2 regions of the Desulfitobacterium sp. PCE1 genome follow, and region 1 is predicted to be linked to the other one. Evidence: predicted binding sites of a transcription regulator. Region 1 holds the regulator's gene; the other holds the start of a gene.

Evidence for each region. The regulator CtsR, encoded in region 1, represses protease genes until heat stress. The targets are predictions, from matches to a motif close to AAGGTCAANNAAGGTCAAAT.
Region 2: a site for CtsR is predicted at 4,462-4,481, ahead of clpB (ATP-dependent chaperone ClpB). Genes of this name have one in related genera too.

Annotation. Positions count from the first base shown of each region.
Region 1 is NZ_KB913023.1:386,287-396,801, reverse strand. It holds gene DESPCE1_RS0101960 (PIN/TRAM domain-containing protein) at 1-51, opposite strand, end outside; gene DESPCE1_RS0101955 (CarD family transcriptional regulator) at 133-609, opposite strand; gene DESPCE1_RS0101950 (hypothetical protein) at 812-1,204, shown strand; gene radA (DNA repair protein RadA) at 1,387-2,736, opposite strand; gene DESPCE1_RS0101940 (ATP-dependent Clp protease ATP-binding subunit) at 2,955-5,435, opposite strand; gene DESPCE1_RS0101935 (protein arginine kinase) at 5,473-6,525, opposite strand; gene DESPCE1_RS0101930 (UvrB/UvrC motif-containing protein) at 6,529-7,026, opposite strand; gene DESPCE1_RS0101925 (CtsR family transcriptional regulator) at 7,044-7,514, opposite strand; gene DESPCE1_RS0101920 (hypothetical protein) at 7,724-8,188, opposite strand; gene DESPCE1_RS0101915 (universal stress protein) at 8,365-8,793, opposite strand; gene DESPCE1_RS0101910 (MFS transporter) at 8,985-10,289, shown strand; gene rbr (rubrerythrin) at 10,367-10,515, opposite strand, start outside.
Region 2 is NZ_KB913023.1:2,245,716-2,256,230, reverse strand. It holds gene DESPCE1_RS0111160 (flavodoxin family protein) at 1-348, shown strand, start outside; gene DESPCE1_RS0111155 (DegV family protein) at 505-1,380, shown strand; gene DESPCE1_RS0111150 (phospho-sugar mutase) at 1,566-3,293, shown strand; gene DESPCE1_RS0111145 (zf-HC2 domain-containing protein) at 3,394-4,023, shown strand; gene DESPCE1_RS0111140 (hypothetical protein) at 4,137-4,370, shown strand; gene clpB (ATP-dependent chaperone ClpB) at 4,582-7,176, shown strand; gene DESPCE1_RS0111130 (hypothetical protein) at 7,289-7,468, shown strand; gene DESPCE1_RS0111125 (putative signal transducing protein) at 7,465-7,728, shown strand; gene DESPCE1_RS0111120 (sigma-70 family RNA polymerase sigma factor) at 7,800-8,420, opposite strand; gene ribE (6,7-dimethyl-8-ribityllumazine synthase) at 8,537-9,001, opposite strand; gene DESPCE1_RS0111110 (bifunctional 3,4-dihydroxy-2-butanone-4-phosphate synthase/GTP cyclohydrolase II) at 9,045-10,253, opposite strand; gene DESPCE1_RS0111105 (riboflavin synthase) at 10,282-10,515, opposite strand, start outside.

The DNA.
Region 1 (10,515 bases):
TATGGCACCTGATAAAACCGTGATGATAACGCGCACTATGTTGCGAATCATCATTTCACCTCCTTTATAGTATTTTGGCTGAAACCTTTTTTCATTATACTAGGAATTACCATATATTTTCAATTCTAAAATTTAGGCAAGAAGCCCCCTAATTCGCTCTGTCATCTCATCAGCTTTCACACCCTCGGCCAGAATCAATTCACTGACGAGAATCTGATAAGCACTATCATACATTTTCTTTTCACCTGTCGATAGCCCCTTTTCCCTATCTCTTTGAAAAAGGCTGCGCACCACCTCCGCAACAGAATATATATCCCCGCTTTTTATTCGGTCCATATTGGCCCGATACCTTCTATTCCAGGCCAAAGCAGGAAGAGTACTTTCATTTTCTAGAATTTTTAAAACCTGAGGCACCTCCTCTAAAGAGATAACCTCCCGTATACCCAATTGATTCACATTATTTAAAGGTATATAAACCTTCATATTCCCTACCGGAATATTCATGACATAGTACTGTTGGGACTCTCCAAGAACCTCTCGCTCTTCGATAGCTTCGATGATACCCGCTCCATGCATAGGGTAAACTACTCTATCTCCGATATCAAACATTCAGATCCCCCCTTATACTCATTATAGCAATATTTAAATAGGGGGTCAAAAATTTTTTAATTATATCACAGACAAGCTATTCTGTCAATTTCTTCTTTGTTTCGGTTTTTCTCTTATCAGGATTCCAGGATTGTAGAAAATTGACAACTCTACCAACCGGTCGCTATAATTAAGGTGTCAGAAAGGAGTGAGGAAATAATTCATGGAAAATCTCACGGATCGCTATCAAACACTCGTTGAATCTCTCTTAATCCGCCACCAAAGTGTCTTGGATATCCTGACCAAGGGGCAGGAAACCTCCGCTCGAGTCAATCGAGCCGTAGTGAAGACTGTGACCAATTGTGGCTGCTTAAGTATAGACGCCCACAAGAAGCCCATCCCGGAAGAAGCGAGTTTTAGCGACTTAAAGAATTTGCTGGACAGCCAACTTGATGGTGAACTTTGCGAAAACTGCAAAGACATCATTGAAACGGAACTGGGCAAGCAGCTCTTTTACATAGCCGCCTTAGCAAACGCTCTGGGGATTTCTCTTGACGACGTCATCAAGAAGGAGGAAACACGACTCTCGACCCTCACCATCTTTAACCTCACCTAGATACCACTCAAATCTGACGTTTCCTTTCTCCAAAGGTCCCGGTCAGAATCTTTGCGATTCTCTATTAAGGGTACCATGTGAACCTTAAATAAACCATAAACATTCTCTTAACTTTTAGTGAAAAATCTGTTACAGCCGTATCCTCAGGATACGGCTTATTTTATCCCTCACCGTATCGGTCATTACTGCTCGAACATGACCCGGACAGCCTCCTCAACCGTCTTCACCGGAATCACCGTAAAATTCCCCGGCGCTTTCACCGCTGAGAAATTAATCTGAGGAACAATACAGCCTTCAAAGCCTAATTTTACAGCTTCCTTCACTCGATTCTCGATCTGAGAAATCCCCCGCACCTCTCCTGTAAGCCCCACTTCCCCAATCAAGGCATAGCGCTTTAACGGTCGCTCCCCCAGGCTGGAAGCGATGGCTGCAATGCAAGCCAGATCCACTCCCGGTTCCTCAATACGGATACCACCGGCAATATTGATAAACACATCCTGGGCCCCAAGATGAAAGCCCACCTTTTTATCCAAAACAGCCAACAGCATCAAAATCCGGTTGTAGTCGATTCCCGTAGCCGTACGGCGAGGCGGTCCATAGGTAGTAGGAGTAACAAGAGCTTGAATCTCCACTAACAAAGGTCGGGAGCCTTCCATAACCACCGCCACCGAGGACCCGGGCGCAGTGGATGAATTCTCTCCCAGGAACACTTTCGAGGGATTAGATACCTCCACCAGACCGTCTTCATGCATCTCAAAAACTCCAATCTCATTGGTGGAGCCGAAACGATTCTTCACAGCCCTTAACAAACGATAGACATGATGACGATCCCCTTCGAAATAAAGCACCGTATCCACAATATGCTCAAGAACTCTGGGGCCGGCGATGGCTCCTTCCTTGGTCACATGACCCACGAGAAAAACAGGAATCTCCTCCTCTTTGGCTAACCGCATCAAAAAGGCCGCTCCCTCCCGAACCTGGCTTACGCTGCCTGCCGCTGCCTGCAAATCCTCCAGCACCATGGTTTGAATAGAATCTACAATCAATAAGCCCGGCTGCATAACCATGACCACATCCCGTACAACCTCCAGTCGAGTCTCTGTCAAAATATGCAGACGGGATTCCTTAATCCCCAACCGCTCCGCTCTCAACTTAATCTGCTTTTCCGATTCTTCCCCGGTAATATACAGGACATCCATGACCTTAGCTAATAATCCCGCAGTTTGCAGAAGAAGAGTGGATTTGCCGATTCCCGGTTCACCACCCAAAAGAACAAAGGAGCCGGGAACGATCCCCCCTCCCAAGACTCTGTTCAGCTCCTGACTGCCTGAGCTGACTCGTTCTTCCTCCCGGATCTGAATCTCTGTCAAAGGCGTTGCCTTAACTCCTGAGGGGGTACGTTTGGCGGTGGAACGCTCCAAAACTTCTTCTACTAAGGTATTCCATTCCCCACAGCCCGGACATTTCCCGAGCCAACGAGGGCTTTCCTGTCCGCAGGACTGACAAAAAAACCGCGTCTTCACCTTTGCCAAAACGGTATCCGCCTTTCCTCTGAATATGTTCTATTATACACTAACAATAATATTATACGTCATAAAGGGTTTAAAACCCTTTTCATTCTATTGGAATCCGCTTAAGAATACAAAATTCATAAGACTGGCCTATAAAAAAAACCATAGGCCAACCCAAAGGCTGGCCCATGGTTCGTAATTCTTCTCCTAGCATTTAGATTGACTTAACTTTCCGTCAGTCACTCAGCAGCCTCGGCCTTTTTGCTTTTGCGAGCTTTGACTTTGGAGAACTTCATCTTGTTCCCTTCCTCTTCCACCTTAATCTTGTCTCCGGACTTAAACTCTCCGAGAAGAATCTTTTCCGACAAACTGTCTTCGATCAGACGTTGAATGGCCCGACGAAGCGGACGAGCACCGAAGGCAGGATCGTTGCCCTCTTTAGCAATAAGCTCCAGAGCACTCTTTTCTACCTGCAGATCATAGCCTTGCTCCTTGAGACGACCATTGACTTGCTTCATTAAAATCTCGGTAATCTTCATGAGCCCTTCTGCTTGGAGAGAATGGAAGACCACAATTTCATCCACCCGGTTAAGGAACTCTGGGCGGAAGGTCCTTTTCAGTTCCTCCATAACTCGTGAGCTCATATTTTTATACTCGGTCTCTTCATCCCGACGGGATGCAAAGCCCAGAGCTTCTTTTCTCATAAAGGAGGCCCCTACATTGGAGGTCATAATAATTACTGCATTTCGAAAATCCACAGTTCTGCCCTTGGTATCGGTGAGGCGGCCATCCTCCAAAACTTGCAGCAGGATATTGAAGACCTCAGGATGAGCCTTTTCGATTTCATCCAGTAGAATAACACTATAGGGCTTACGGCGGACGGCTTCCGTCAATTGCCCCCCTTCATCATGACCGATGTATCCGGGAGGTGCCCCTACCAGACGGGAAACGGCATGCTTCTCCATATACTCGGACATATCAATACGAATCAAAGCATCTTCCTCACCAAATAAGGCTTCTGACAAAGCCCGAGCCAGCTCTGTCTTACCTACTCCAGTGGGTCCAAGGAAGATGAAGGAACCCACTGGGCGTTTGGGATCCTTTAACCCTGCCCGAGCCCGTCGCACGGCACGAGAAACAGCCTTCACAGCATCCTCTTGTCCCACCACTCGTTGATGGAGGGTCTCCTCCAAGCCCAGGAGCCGTTCACTTTCTTCTTGAGCCAGCTTCTTCACAGGGATCCCTGTCCAACTGGCCACGATCTGAGCGATATCATCGGCAGTGACCTCACTTTGGTTCACATCCCGTTTGCTCTCCCAGGTGTTGCGGAGTTGGGAAAGCTCCTCCCGAAGTTGATGCTCTTCATCCCGGAATTTGGCTGCCTTTTCAAACTCCTGACTTAAGACTGCTGCTTCCTTCTCACCCTTCAGGGTTTCGATCTTTTCTTCCAAAGACTTAAGATCCGGCGGAGCTGTAAAGGCTGCCAAACGCACTCGGGAAGCGGCTTCATCCATTAAGTCGATGGCCTTATCCGGCAGGAAACGATCCGAAATATAACGATCGGACATTTTCACTGCGGCTTCCACAGCTTCATCGGTGATCTTGGTACGGTGATGGGCTTCATAACGATCCCGTAAGCCAAAGAGAATCTGAATGGCCTGCTCCACTGTGGGCTCTCCTACCGTAATGGGTTGGAAACGCCGCTCCAGAGCGGGATCTTTTTCGATATATTTACGGTACTCATCCAAAGTTGTAGCGCCAATGCATTGGAGCTCTCCCCGGGCTAATGCGGGTTTGAGAATATTAGCGGCATCGATGGCCCCTTCAGCCGCTCCGGCACCGATTAAGGTATGGAGCTCATCGATAAAAACAATAATGCGTCCGTCCACACGAATCTCTTCCATGACCTTTTTCAGGCGCTCTTCAAATTCCCCGCGATATTTACTTCCTGCCACCACGGCCGAAAGATCTAAGGTAACCACCCGTTTTCCCGCTAAGGTCTCAGGCACTTTATTACTCACTATCCGTTGGGCTAAGCCTTCAGCAATAGCCGTTTTCCCTACACCCGGTTCTCCGATGAGAACGGGGTTATTTTTGGTACGACGGCTGAGTACTTGAACCACACGCTCAATCTCATCCTCCCGCCCCACTACCGGATCCAGCTTGCCGTCCCGAGCTTGTTGGGTCAAATCCCGACCAAATTCATTCAAAGCCGGAGTATTGGCCGTACCGTTATTCTTAACTGGGCTGGGCCCGGGGGCACCGCCGGGCATGGGAATATCATCCGATTGACCTCCTAAGAGCTGAACCACTTGCTTCCAAATCCTTTCCGGGTTCACGCCGAGATTGCGAAGCACCCGAGCCGCCACCCCTTCTCCTTCCATCAAAAGGCCGAGAAGCAGATGCTCGGTACCGATATAGCTGACCCCATGGCGACGGGCTTCTTCATGAGCCAGCTCCAATACCCGTTTAACCCGGGGAGTCAGGCTCACTTCTCCGGTAAAAGGCTGACCGATACCGGTCAGGTTACCAATTTGTTCCCGAATTTTCTCCGGGGTCACCCCGATTCCGTGAAGGGATTTGGATGCGATACCTTCCCCTTCCGCTACCAAACCAAGAAGCAGATGTTCTGTCCCAATCACACTCGAGCCCATACGCTTAGCTTCTTCCGAGGCAAATTGCAGCGCTTTAAGGGCCTTTTCCGTATATTTCTCATTCATTTTGATTTCACCATCCTTGTTTTAATCCATAAATAATTTATTTCGCTTCAGCCATAGCCTTCCGCATATAACTGGCGCGCTCCTCATCCCTTTGCTCCGGGCTAAGCTCCCGCTCCAAACCATACTGCAGGGAAGCAGGCAGAGTCTCCACCAGCAGAGTGCTGAAACTTTGCTGATGAGGAGGAAGAATTCCCATATCCACTCCCAGACGATCCAGGGACAGGCATTGGAGAGCATCCTCAGAGCTGAGAAGCCTTGCGTTTTCCAGGGTTCCCCGGGCTCTCCAGACCTTATCCTCAAGGGTCAAGGGAGCTTCCCGAACCAAGCCTTCCCTGGCGTGGACTTCCTGCTCGATAATTTGGCGGGTCACCGCTTCCAGGTGGGTGATGGTATCCTCTTCACTCTTGCCTAAAGTAATCTGATTGGATACTTGATAGATATGCCCAAAGGCTTGGGAACCTTCCCCATACAATCCCCGGACGGCTAAGCCTAGATGATTGAGAGCCCCCAGCAGCTGTTGTACACGGTTGGTCATGACCAGTGCCGGCATATGCACCATCACCGAGGCACGCATGCCTGTTCCCACATTCGTAGGGCAAGCGGTCAGATAGCCTTGGGCTTCCCGATAAGCAAATTCCAGGTGTTCCTCCAACTTATCATCCATGGTATTGGCCAAGAGATAGGCTCCCTTGAGTTGATCCCCCGGCAGCAGCACTTGGATTCTCAGATGATCCTCTTCGTTGATCATCACAGAAATCCGATGATCCGAGTTGATGGCTACCCCCCGGGATCCTCGGGAATTCACCAAGGCCGGACTGATCAGGTGTTTTTCCATCAGCACATATTGCTCAATAGGAGTCAAATCCTTCATTGAATAATAGGTTAATTTATCCTGATCGATAGTCATGGATTCCAGCTCACCGGAGACTCTCTGTTCGATATCCTGGGAAGCTTCTTGGGAAAGCCCCTGAGGAAAAGGAACCCCTTCCAGGTTACGTGCCAGACGAATTCGGCTGCTCAACACCACCGGGGTATCCGGGCTTTCCTTCATCCAATCACTATTCTTCAGCAGATGTTCTTTTCTCTTCATGTCTCATCCCCCTAGCTTCTGCTCGAGTTCACGAATTTGGTCACGTACCACGGCGGCTGCTTCAAACTCTTCCTCGCGAATGAGCTCCTGTAGCTTCTCCTTGAGTTTCTCAATCTCCACCTTTTCGCGAATAGCAGCCCCTTTACGGGCAGGAATCTTGCCTACATGACGGCCGCCCCCATGGATCTTGCGCAAGATGGGCTCGAGCTCGGACTGGAATTTATCGTAACAGCCGCTGCAGCCCAGCTTTCCTGCCTGGGTAATCTCTGAAAGCCGACGTCCGCATTGGGGGCAGGATTCTTCCTTTAAGGCTTGGGCATTGGTGGTAAAATTAAAGAGGGACTGTAAAAAATCCGGAATAATCCCCGGGCTAAAGACAAAGCTCACTTCTGGTGCATTTTTGGCGCATTGATCGCAAAGGTAAAATTTGACCATTTCTCCATTGACGATCTTGGTAAACTGGACATTGGCCTCTCTCTGTTTGCAATGTTGACAGAGCATAGCGATCCCCTCCTGTTTTAATGCAAATCCTCACGGCTTAAGGTCAGAAGGATTCGTTTCATCATATGAGCCCTGAGACCATTGATGGTGGGATTTTCCGGTCCCAGGGTATCCCGATGGATAACGGTACGAATGATCTCTTCTTCCCGCCGGGTAATAATCTCATCTTCAACCAGGCGTCGCAGCAGGTTAAAAGCACGACTCTCCCCTAACTGGCTGCCGATAAGCTGTTTCATTATATTTTGAAAATCTCCATCATCCTGAAAGCCCAAGCGGACAATCCGCAAATATCCGCCGCCACCGCGACGGCTCTCTACTAAATACCCCCGCTCAATAGAGAAGCGAGTATCAAGAACATAATTAATCTGAGATGGAGCACATGAGAACTCCTCAGCCAGAACACCCCGTTGCAGAATAACATGGCCCTCCGCCGATTGTTCCAAGATCCGCTTCAAATAAACTTCGATGCGGTCTGCTAGATTTCCCATTACACGACACTCCCTTGATTATGACATTCTCTGACTTTATGACCTTCTTTGACCTTTGATGATATTTTACCCTAAAATTGCATTTTTGCAAATACTTTAAGTGGATTCTTTCTTCATATTCCTTATCAAATTATCCTTCCCTATTTCTTACAACTCATTACATAGTGCAGAAAAAGTTCCTTTGAATAAAAAAACTTCGTTTTTGCTAATCAAGCAAAAACGAAGTATGCCCATGTCCCTAGGGTAATGCATCCCATTAAAGATAATACGATGTAGACTTTAGTTCCCGACCAAAAGGGCTGCTCCCTTTCGAAGAAATCTTCATTGATATTCCCTAAAAAATCTTCGTTGGCTTCGTCTTCATTAAAGTCCCTCTTAAAGCTTTCATGTTTATTTTCTTGATTATTAAAACTTCTTTCAAAAGTCTTTCCATCGAAAGGATTTCTCTCCGAAACCTTTGTCTCAATAGTGCTCTTTCCGAAATCTTTAGTCTCCTCAATATCTTTGAAGGGAGCCTTCCTCAAGAAGTCTCTGGACTCAGAACCCTTACTTCCTGTGCCCATAGGTTTTCTCCAGGACCCCGCCGTCCGAGATGCAATATCCTCCCAATGAATCGTACCCTTTAATAGATAGTCAATCTCCTCTGATGTTAAATGAATTTCTTTTTCCTTCATGTCTGTACTACGCTCCTATTGGGTTTAACTTACACATTTTGGTATTCGCTAAAAAAAGAAAAAACCCTGCTTGCTACAACAGGGCTAAAGACCTATTTTTTCTAAGAACTTTATACCAATTAATACGGATCACTGGAATTCATAGTGCAAAACCTGCCGAACAGACAGTGTCAAGCCTACTTCACAAGCAATACAGGAACCGGTGACTTTTGCAATACTCGTTGGCTGACACTGCCCAGAACAGATCCTGTAATGGGTCCATAACCGTGACTGCCGATGACCACCAAATCGATGTCATCCTTCTTAATCTGATCGATAATCTTGATGACCGGATGGCCAATCTCCAGCACTGTTCTGGTCTTCACTCCTTCTGCGGAACCTTCCGCCATAGTCGCGTCCAAGGCCAGCTGGCCGTTCTTGGCAACATCTTCTTGGGAAAAAACATAGCCATATGGTACAGTATTGCCCCAAAGAGTTTGAGGTGTATAGGTCACATGAATGAGTACAATTTCTGATTGAAAAAGTTTGGCCAGCTCAACAGCCGTCTTAAAGGCCCGCACAGAGAATTCAGAAGCATCAGTTGGAACAAGAATCTTTTTATACATAGAAATTGCCTCCTTCCATAAAAGACTCCCGGCAAGGACTCTTCTTACTTTAATTTTAAGTAGTTATTTTTTAAAAAGCAACTTATAATAGTATTTTATAGGATATTTTTTAAAATGTAACAAGAACATGCACTGAGGTATGATGCTCAACAGGCCAGCTTGTTTACTATCTTAGAAAGAAGTGGGAAATTTTGCAGCCCTATGTAAAATCATCTCGTTATGGCTGGAGCAGTTGGAGCATCTTAGTCATAGCCTTTATTACCGTCTTTTTTCATCGCTTATCTATTGGTTCCGTAGCCGACGAGCTGACCCGCGAAATTCCCATGAATTCTGTGACTCTGGGAAACCTGACTGCCATGAACTATTACGCCTACGCCCTAATGCAAATCCCCGTGGGCATCCTGGTGGATCGCATCGGGGTCCGCAAAATCAATTTCTGCGGGCTCTTGGTCACAGCGGCTGGAAGCATTCTGTTCGGATTGGCCCATACCCTGGAAGCCGCCTATCTCTCCCGTTTCCTCGTCGGCATCGGCTCCTCGGTGATTATCGTCTCCATCTTCAAGATTCAAGCCACCTGGTTTCCCCTTTCACGCTTCTCCGCGCTGTCGGGTCTGACTTCCTTCTTTGGTAATTTTGGCTCCTTGTTGGCCCTCTATCCCCTGACCTTTCTCTCCTTGACCTTTGGTTGGCGGAATGTCTTTTATTGGATGGCAGGAATCTCCCTTTTGTTGGCCCTCCTGGTACTCTGGGGAGTGCGGGATGCCAGGACGGGGATTTACAGCCCCTCTCGGGAGACAGCCGCAACAGGTCCAATCAGCCGCTTAAGGCGAAAAAATTTCCAAACCTCAGATCATACCACCACTGAAGTAAAGCCCGCCCCTTTCTTGACCTACCTAAAGGAAAGCCTCTCCAGCGTTCTCAAAAACCCCAAAACCTGGCCCAATGTCCTCACCCTCTTCGCCTTTACCGGATCCAGCACCACCTTACTGGGGCTGTGGGGAATTCCCTTGATCACTCAGATATACTCTCTCGATAAAGCCACTGCAGCGGGCTATGTGACCTTTGCCACCTTTGGCTTTATTCTGGGTGCCCCTTTGGTCTCCCTTTGGGTCCGTTTATTAAAGGGCATCCGCCCTGCTCTCTTAGCAGGGACAGGACTCAACCTGCTGTTGTGGATATACATCACCATCATTGCCGGAGGCCACCCAGCGGTACAACTCTGGCCCGCCTTTTTCTTCATCTTCGGGCTTCTCATCATGACCCATATTCTTGCTTTTTCCAATGTCACCGCTGTCAACCCGCTCAACTACAGCGGCATCGCTACGGCAATTACCAATATGGCTGAATTCATTGGCAGCGCCATAGCCAGCTTAACTATTGGTTTAATTTTGGATTTCAGCGGCAATCCCACTGCCGCTTGGTGGGTGATCTTGAGCATGGCTGCTTTAGGTTTTATAGCCGCCCTGCTTATGAAAGAGCAGCCCATTCAAATGTAAAAAACGAAGAACCCTCTACGGGTTCTTCGCAATATCACTATCTGGAGTAAATTATAGTTTCGCCTCGAACTTCACCCTTAATATACTTCCGGCAGGGGCTTGAAATAACCTTGAGGATGCTGGCAAGCCGGGCAAAGATCAGGAGCTCCGGAGCCTTCATGAACGTAGCCACAGTTCTCACATTTCCAGGAGATCTTTTCGTCTTTTTTGTAGAGGGTGCCGTTTT
Region 2 (10,515 bases), 1.9 Mb from region 1:
ATCATTGTGGCGGCACCTGTGTTTTTTATGGGGATTAACGCTCAAACTAAAGCAGTAATTGATCGTATGCAGACTTTTTGGGCTTTAAAATATGTCTTTAAACAACCCGTAATCACAGAATCAGAACGATTGCCTCGTTACGGGCTTTTTCTTTCGGCAGCAGGGACTCGATTCCCGGATGTCTTTACTTGCGCCGAGCGGGCCGTAAAGAATCTTTATCATGTTTTAGATATCAAATATTATGGAAGTTGTGCCTATAAAGGAATAGATCAGGCCGGGGATATCGATCTTCACCACTCAGCCTTCAGCGAAGTACATGCAAAAGCCTTAGCCCTTGCTCAGCTATAAAATGAGGATCGGTTGGTATTTACTAATTCACTTAAAAATGTGATTAAATTGTGAAAATTCCTCTAAAAATAATATTAGGACTATGCTATACTAGCCTTAGGTTTTATTAGCTTACCCTATCCCGTAAAAAATAGAGTATGGAAAGGATAGTTGCATATGGCAGAGCCTATCAATCCTCAAGAAACCAAAATTGCTATCGTCACAGATAGTGCTTGTGATTTGGAACCGGAGATTATTAGAGAATATGGCATTGAAGTCGTACCTTTACATATAATTTATCATGACCGTGAGTATCGAGATCGTGTAGATATCTCACCGCAAGAAGTCTATGATGCTTTGGAGCAGGAGGTTCCCAAAACATCCTTGCCGTCTCCCGCTGAGATTCAAGCGGTTTTTAATCGTTTACGTGAACAAAAGGTAACCCATATTTTGGCGTTGCATCTATCCAGTGGACTCAGTGGTACATATCAAGCTGTTTCACTTATAGCCCAGGAATTTAAAGATATGATTATTGAGGTTGTTGATACAAAGACTCTTTCCATGGGCCTAGGAATGACTGTCATTGAGGCTGCTCGGGAGAGCCGGCGTACCTTGGATTTCGAACAAGTAGTAGCTTCAGCTAAGAAGGCTGTTGAGCAAATCAAGGGCTATTATGTCCTCTCTACATTAGAATATTTGAAAAAGGGCGGAAGAATCGGATATGTTGCCGGTACAATTGGGGAATTGCTTAATCTTAAGCCGATTATTTCTATTAATGAAGAGGGCAAATATTTTACTTTTGCTAAAGTTCGCGGACGGGAGCAGTCTTTAAAACGCTTAAAACAAGTTCTCTTGGACCATTTGAAGGAGAGCATTGCCAGTGTAGCTATCGTCCATGGTGGTTCGGAAGCTGAAGCCCGTAATTTGGAAAAAATAGCTCGCGAGCACCCTAACACAAAAGAAGTATTTTTCGGTCAAGTCAGTCCTGCCTTGGGTGTTCATACAGGGCCGGGTCTCGTTGGGCTTTTGGTCTATCCTTCACTTCAAAAGTAGTGTTAAAGATGAAAGATATGTACTATTAAGAAGATAAGATATGCAAGCAATACCTGGTTGGCTCCACTCGCCATAAGCTTACAGATTACTCTGTGAGCTTCTTTGCACTATGAGAGAGTCTTTCGCCGAAAGAGAGTATCTGATTGACTGTGGTATATGTGGTTATATGGAAGGAGAAGAAATCGATGATTCAAGAGCGTTACCAATTTTGGCTGACCAGTCCCTATTTCGATAATGATACCCGCTCTGAAGTCGCAGGCATTAAGGATAAGAAAGAGATAGAGGACCGGTTTTATATGGATTTGGAATTTGGCACCGGGGGACTACGAGGTGTACTGGGTGCCGGTACCAATCGTATGAATATCTATGTCATTCGCAAAGCAACTCAAGGCTTGGCTGACTTAATCCTTGAAGAAGGAGAAGAGGGGAAGAAGCGGGGGGTAGTTATTGCCTATGATTCCCGTCGTCTTTCTGATCGTTTTGCGAAAGAGGCTGCTTTAGTGCTTGCCGGCAACGGAATTAAGGCCTATATATTTGAGGATCTGCGCCCGACTCCAGAGCTTTCTTTCACAGTTCGCCACCTTAAGGCTCAAGCAGGAATTGTGATTACTGCCAGCCACAACCCTAAGGAATATAATGGCTATAAGGTGTATTGGGAGGATGGAGGTCAGGTCCCGCCAGGCCGTGCAGACCAAATTTTGGCCTATATAAAGGGTCATCAACGTTGGGATGATATCTTCCCCCTTGGGGAGGCGGAAGCTCGGGACAAGGGACTCTTGGTGGAGATTGGTGAAGAGATTGATTCAGTTTATTTGAGCAAGGTCAAAGAATTGGCTTTATATCCGGAACTTTCCCGGACAAAGGGAAGCAATCTATCCGTTGTCTATACTCCTTTGCATGGAGCAGGGAATATGTTGGTGAGAAGAATCTTAACCGACATGGGCTATTCTGTATTTACTGTTCCCGAACAAGAGGAGCCGGATCCGGAATTTACAACGGTTCCTTATCCTAATCCTGAAATTCCCACCACTTTTGATTTGGCTAAAAAATATGGTGAAGCTGTAAATGCCCATATGTTAATCGCTACAGACCCCGATGCAGACCGTCTGGGAATGGCATTTCGAACACCTCAAGGGGATTATCAGCAGCTCACGGGGAATCAAGTAGGAACCCTTTTGAGCTATTATCTTCTCAGCCAAAAGAAGAAACTTGGTATTTTACCTGATAATGCCGTCGTCATTAAAACGATTGCCTCTACGGATCTTGCCGATCTCATGGTCAAGGATTTAGGAGTTCAAATTGAAAATGTTCTCACCGGGTTTAAATTCATTGCCGAGAAAGAGCAGGAAATGGAAGCCCAAGGAAATGGAGATTTTCAATTCGGTTTTGAAGAGAGTTATGGGTATTTAGCCGGACATTTTGTACGAGATAAGGACGCAGTGATCGCTTCTCTCTTACTTGCGGAAGCGGCTCTTTACTATCAGGAAGTAGAAGGCCGTTCATTACTGCAAGTCTTAGAGGATATCTATGAGAAGTATGGTTATTTTATTGATGATCAGATCTCCATTACCTTGGAAGGCAAAGAAGGTAGGGAGAAAATGGTGAAGATGATGGCTAAACTCCGTGAGACCGATGTAAAGTTCTTCGGGGGTATTCCCATCGAATGCATTGACGATTATGAGTTGAGGAAAGGAAGAAGGATGATTTCCCCCCTCCATAGTTATACTCTTTCTCTTCCCCAATCCAATGTCATCCGCTATTCTTTCCAGGGCGGGGGGTTTGTCATGGCCCGTCCTTCAGGAACAGAGCCTAAAATTAAATTTTACTTCAATATTAGAGAATCTGATCCGGAACAGCTCCCCAACACCTTAGAACGTGTTAAAAAGGATTTGCTTGAGCTCATCGAAGATTAGTGCACCTTGAGTTAAGACCGAAATACAGATTGCTTCGCCTGGAAATGCCTTCTCCATCAGTTTTTTTGAGTGGAGATGGCATTTTCGTTTTGCATGCCCAATTTCTTCCATAAGCCTTAAAATTAATTGTAATGTTATCAGAGATATATTACCGCTTTATATCGAAAATGTGGTAAGTGCTGATACGAGAAACTTTGTTGAGAAACACTTGTCAGAATGCGAAAGTTGCAAAGAAGAATTGAAAATACTGCAGGCCCCAATAGAATTAGCGATAGATAATGATACAAGGGCTTTTAAGAACATCAAAAAGAAGTGGAACCGTAAAAAGCTTTGGGTTTCTATCATAACTACTGTCATTGTAACCGTTTTATTTTTATCAGGTCTTTTTCTATATCACCTCGAACTTCCGGTAAACTATTCAGAAACACAGATCTGGACAGAAGAAGTGACTATGCAGGGAGGCCTTAAATCTTTTCAAGTAAATATTATGGGATACAATATTGAAATGGTTGAAGTGTCGCCTCAAGATTTCAGCGTTCAAAGCCATCCGACATTTCATTACAGGGTTTTCCGGACAACATTTCTCCGGAACATAGTTACCTCCGCCGACCGCATGGTCGCAGTGGGTGTTCCCGAATATTGGCATGAAATTGACAACTTCGAAAGCACTCTTGTCATTGAGTTTGCAGATAAGAGCCTCATCTATAGAAATGGACAGCTTATGGAGTAGCTGCGCGTTAACCCTCAGGTGCCGAGCCTGGGGGTTTTGTTTTGGGCGGGAGTTCATGGTGCTAAGCTGCGCTGGTATATCACCTTTGTGGTCGAGGGAGTATCGGCAGATGGATGAAAAAGCGGCTCGAGTCAGGTAGCTTTCTGCTTAAGCCCGAAAGACAGCCCAAGGATTTTGATTTCCGGCAGGGAACGGATTTAAGCGAGCAGGAAAGCAATCTTCGCGAAAAGACAGCAGCGGAGTCGGGTTGGAAACAGGACGTTTCCAACCGCCCATTGAGAACAAGTGCGAAAGCAGTGCTTTCGAGGAGCGATTTGGGCGGAGTCCCGACGGAGCGGAGGTTTTGAGCGATTAGATTGCTCCGCGCAGCTTATAGAGTGAACGCCGAAAGCCAAAATCCTGGAGATTGAACTTTCGGGGTTTTTTCAGGATAGAAAGAAGGTCAAAAATAATCAAACTTTTTCTGACCAATATTGACCTTTATTAGTAAAGGGATTTATAATAGAATTATAAAATTTTACCAAAGCTAGTTTAGGCATTGATCAAGGAGGGATTGCCATGTCTTTTGATACAAACCGCTTTACCCAAAAATCTCAGGAAGCCATTATTCAAGCTCAAACTATGGCGGAGCGCAATAGCAATAGTCAAGTGGAGCCTGAGCATTTGCTCTTATCTCTCCTGGAACAAGGAGAGGGTGTCGTTCCTCAAGTTTTAACAAAGCTCAATATTCCAGTGGGGGCTTTAGCTCAAAAAGTGCGCCAAGAGATTAATCGTTTCCCACGCATGATGGGGTCCAATGTTCAATTGACCATTTCCTCCCGTCTGCGGACTGTATTGGTCTCGGCTCACGATGAAATGGAGATCTTCAAGGATGACTATGTAAGTACCGAACATCTTTTGCTGGCGATTCTCAGTCAAGCTGGAGGAGCAGCGGAAAAAGTTCTTAAACAAGAAGGTTTAAATCGCGAGAAGCTCCTTCAGGCTCTGCGCGAGGTTAGAGGGACCCAACGGGTTACGAGCCAGACACCGGAAGGCACCTATCGCGCCCTTGAACAATATGGACGCAATCTCGTGGAACAAGCACGCCGGGGAAAATTGGATCCGGTAATAGGCCGTGATGAGGAAATTCGCCGCGTCATCCAAATTCTCTCCCGCAAGACCAAAAACAACCCCGTTCTCATCGGGGAGCCCGGTGTTGGAAAAACTGCCATTGTCGAAGGCTTGGCTCAACGGATCGTCCGTGGTGATGTTCCAGAATCAGTGAAAGATAAGAAGATCATTGCTCTGGATATGGGGTCATTGATTGCCGGAGCGAAATACCGGGGAGAATTTGAGGAACGACTTAAAGCCGTTCTTAAGGAAGTTCAGGAACGAGAGGATATTATTCTCTTTATCGATGAACTGCATACGGTGGTAGGAGCAGGGGCTGCGGAAGGGGCAATGGATGCGGGTAATATGCTCAAACCCATGCTTGCCCGGGGTGAGCTTCACATGGTAGGCGCCACAACATTGGATGAATATCGCAAATATATTGAAAAGGATGCCGCCCTTGAACGGCGTTTTCAACCGGTTATGGTAGGGGCTCCCAGTGTTGAGGATACTATCTCTATATTGCGGGGTCTCAAAGAACGCTATGAAACTCATCATGGAGTGCGAATTACCGATGGAGCCATTATCGCAGCGGCAGTTCTTTCTGATCGCTATATCAGCGATCGTTTCCTGCCGGATAAAGCCATCGACCTTATCGATGAAGCAGCTGCCCGCATGCGTATGGAAATCACCAGTGACCCCTATGAACTGGATCAAATCAAACGTAGAATTCTGCAACTGGAAATTGAACGAGAGGCCTTAAAGAAGGAAAAAGACGAGGGTAGTAAAGAACGTCTTGAAAAAATAGAAGAGGACCTGGCTAACCATAAAGAAGAACGTAGTGCCCTGGAAGCTCAGCTCCAAGGTGAAAGAGAAGTTCTGGCAACAATCAATTCACTAAAGGAAAACATTGATCAGACCCGTCTTAAAATGGAACAAGCACAGCAAGCTTTTGATTATAACAAAGCGGCTGAGCTTCAATATGGAGTATTGCCAAAGCTGGAGAAGGATCTCAATGCTTTAGAAGAGCAGCTTCGTAATCGTAAGAATACTTTGCTCAAGCAAGAAGTAGGGGAAGAGGACATTGCTGAAGTGGTGGCTAAATGGACTCAAGTTCCTGTTGCCAGACTTTTGGAAAGTGAAATGGAAAAACTAGTTCATATGGAAGAGCGTATCCATCAACGGGTGATAGGACAAGAAGAGGCTGTGAAGGCAGTAGCCGATGCTGTGCGCAGATCGAGAGCAGGCCTGCAAGACCCCAACCGGCCCTTAGGTTCTTTCTTGTTCCTTGGTCCCACAGGGGTAGGAAAGACGGAGTTGGCTAAGGCTCTGGCTGAATTTCTCTTTGATGATGAACAAGGGATAGTTCGAATCGACATGTCGGAATATATGGAAAAGCACACCGTTTCTCGCCTGATCGGTGCTCCTCCAGGGTATGTAGGCTATGAAGAGGGTGGCCAATTGACTGAAGCAGTGAGGCGTAAACCTTATAGTGTGGTGCTCTTTGATGAAGTGGAAAAAGCTCATGGGGACGTCTTTAATGTTTTGCTTCAGCTTCTCGATGACGGTCGCTTAACAGATGGACAAGGACGAGTGGTTAATTTTAAGAATACAGTGGTCATTCTTACCAGTAATATCGCCAGTCCTTTGATTCAAGAATTGACTGCCTCGGGGGCTTCACAAGAAGCTCTGCGTTCCCGGGTTACAGAGGAACTCAAAGTTTATTTTCGACCGGAATTTTTAAATCGTTTGGATGAAATTATTGTCTTTCATCCTCTTGGTCAGGAGCATATTGGTTCAATCGTTCAAATTCAGATAAACAGGTTGCGCGACTATCTGGCTCCTCGCAAGATTACCTTGGAGCTTTCCGATGCAGCATTAAATAAGATCATTCAACAGGGGTATGACCCGGTCTATGGAGCGAGACCCCTGAAAAGGGTCATCCAGCAGAATCTCCAAAATCCTTTGGCCATGAAAATTCTTCAGGGAGTCATACATGAAGGAGATCATGTCGTGGTCAAGCTTGATCCTCAAGGCGAGCTTCTGTTTGAAAGGTCGGAATAGCAGCTTGCATCCTGCCAAAGAACACTATAAACTAGAGTTGGAATAATTTTGTGAATGTTCAACTAGGGTACAGCACAAAATGGCAGGATATTATTGCAAGAGGAAGTGTCGCATGAAGCATTCAAAAACAGAACTCATTATATTTGCTATAGCCATGATTTTTATCTTCTTTTCCGGGCGGCTTGAACCGAACATTCGTTTAATCATCACAGGTTTACTGATCGTCGTTATCTTGATTAACAGAGGATTCTCTCCCAAAAAAGGAGATAAGAAGGAAGTTAAGAAAGAATGAATAGGTGGGTTTTTCTGACCAATGTCACGACAGAAGTTGAGGCGGACATTATCATCGGCCTCCTTGAGCAAGAGGGAATTCTTGCTCAAAAGGCTTACCCAGGGGCGGGAAACCTCAAAGTGACATATGGCTTGATCAATGGGGTAGAGATCTATGTTCCTGAGGAACGGGCTAAGCAAGCCAAGGAGATATTAAGTGCCGAGAGCGCGAGGAATGCTGCAGATGATGTCCCAGACCTTGATAATGAAAGCGGACATTAGCAACAAAACTGAAAAGGGAGTGTCACCAAACTACTTTTTGTAGTCAGTGATACTCCCTTTTCCCTTCTTAATTATCCGGCTACTTCACGGTCGCGATAGGCCATTACTTTGCGCCGTATTCTTTGAATGGCATTATCCAGAGACTTTGAGCTTACGCCAAGATGTTGAGTGATTTCTCGCTGTTTCATTCCTATAAGGTAATGATAGCGAAAAACTTTGAGCTCTAAATCAGAGAACCCATTCATGAGCTCCTGTAGAAAAACACGGGTCTCATCTAGAGCAATAACCTTTTTTTCAGGATCATCATGGGTCGTCACAAAGTTTATAAAGCAATCCGCCTTATCATCAGCCAATACATTATTCAATGAATAAGCTTCATTGAGATTGAGATGTTTTTGTCTATTATGAGCACGTAAACTATCAATGAGCTTTCTCTTAATAACCATGCGGAGAAAGTGAAGGAAAGGAATCTCCGAGGTGGGATTATAGGATACGATTGCTTTGTATATGGCAATCCGGCCTTCTTGAAGCAAGTCGTCATACTCGGCCCGATGGAGAAAATACTTGTAGGCGATTTTGCGGATTTCGGGTTCATAGTATTCAATAAGCCAATTCAATGAATCCTGATTACCAGAGCGCGCTGCTTCAAGTTGCGCATCGATGTCTGTCAAAAGAGTGCCATGTGAAGCCATGCGCTCATCTCCTTATCAAAGATATAGACTCAGTCTTTAGTCTAAGAAAATAATAGTTCTTTGACAAGGCACATGTTTTGGATAACTAACCAATTTTATCTAATTATCAAAGACTATTACTGAATCATTTTTAACAGATTGACCGTTTCGATAGCGGTGATTGCAGAATCAAAGCCTTTATTACCGGCTTTTGTTCCGGCCCGTTCAATGGCTTGTTCAATGGTATCTGTGGTTAATACACCGAAAATAACAGGAAGCTTGGTTTCTAAACCGACATGGGCGACACCTTTGCTCACTTCGGCACTGACAAAGTCAAAATGGGGTGTAGCTCCGCGAATAACGGCTCCTAAGCAGATAACGGCATCATATTTTTGGGTTTCGGCCATTTTTTGAGCAACTAAAGGAATTTCAAAGGCTCCGGGAACCCAGGCGATTTCAATATCGCTTTCAGCGACACCATGGCGGCGCAGAGCGTCAAGGGCTCCTCCTACCAGCTTATTCGTAATAAATTCGTTGAAACGAGCAGCGACAATACCAAATTTTAATCCTTCAGCAATCAGTTTACCTTCATAAGTCATCATAGTTTTTCATCCTTTCTAAAATCATGAATTGATCTATTGAATATTAACGAACGCTGGATAGATAGTGCCCCATTTTAGTTTTCTTAGTATGCATATAATACTCGTTCTCGGGCTTAACAGGCATTTCCATAGGGACACGATCTTGAATCTCCAGACCATAGCCTTCTAATCCGACGATCTTCCGGGGATTATTGGTCATCAGTCGTACCTTGCGAATGCCTAAGTCGACAAGAATTTGAGCACCTACTCCGTAATCCCTAAGGTCTGCAGGGAAACCTAAAGCAAGATTGGCCTCGACAGTATCTTTTCCTTCTTCTTGGAGTTTATAGGCTCTCATTTTATTGAGCAACCCAATTCCACGGCCTTCCTGGCGCATATAGAGCAATACCCCTCGGCCTTCTTTTTGGATACTTTCCAGAGCTGCGGCCAGCTGATCGCCACAGTCACAGCGACGGGAATGGAAAACATCCCCGGTCAGGCATTCTGAGTGAACCCGTACCAGTACCGGTTCACCATCGTCCACATCTCCTTTAACCAAAGCCACATGTTCCTGTCCATCCAATAAACTCCGGTAACCCACTGCTTTGAAGTCCCCAAAGTCTGTGGGGAGTTGAATACCGACAATGCGTTCGACCAATTTTTCTTTTTGGCGCCGGAAATGAATGAGCTCTTTGATGGTAACGATTTTGAGATCGTGTTTTTTAACAAATTCCATAAGATCGGGAACACGGGCCATCGTTCCATCGTCTTTTAAGATCTCGCAAATGACACCTGCCGGCTGAAAACCTGCTAATCGAGCAAGATCCACAGCGCCTTCTGTATGTCCTGCACGAACAAGAACTCCTCCTTCCCGGGCCTTAAGAGGGAAGATATGTCCTGGGCGGCGGAGATCTTCAGGGCGGCTCTGCGGGTCCAGCAAGACGTTTACAGTATCTGCCCGTTCGAAAGCAGAGATTCCCGTTGTGGTATTGTATCCATCCACACTCACGGTAAAGGCGGTTCCATGGGGATCCGTATTGTGGGTCACCATGGGATCAAGATTCAAGGCTTGAATGCGTTCTGCTATCATGGGGACGCAGATTAAGCCGCGGCCATAGGTGGCCATAAAATTGATAGCCTCAGGAGTTACTTTCTCTGCAGCCATCAGCAGATCGCCTTCGTTTTCCCGTTCTTCGTCATCAACGACGACAATCATTTTACCTTCGCGAATGTCTGCGATGGCTTCTTCAATGGTGTTAAATTGAAATTCCATTTTAATCACTCCTCCGTATACTTTTAGACTAGATGAATCCGTTCTCGGATAAGAAACTCATAGATAGATCTTTTTTAGGGGCTTCTTTTTTCTCCATGAATCGTGCCACATACTTTCCGATAATGTCGGTCTCGAGATTAACCATGTCTCCAACACCCTTAAAGCCTAGAGTGGTTTCCTGGCGAGTATGGGGGATTAGGGATACGGTAAAAGCTTGAGGAAGCACATCCACTACGGTAAGTGAAATTCCATCAATGGCAAT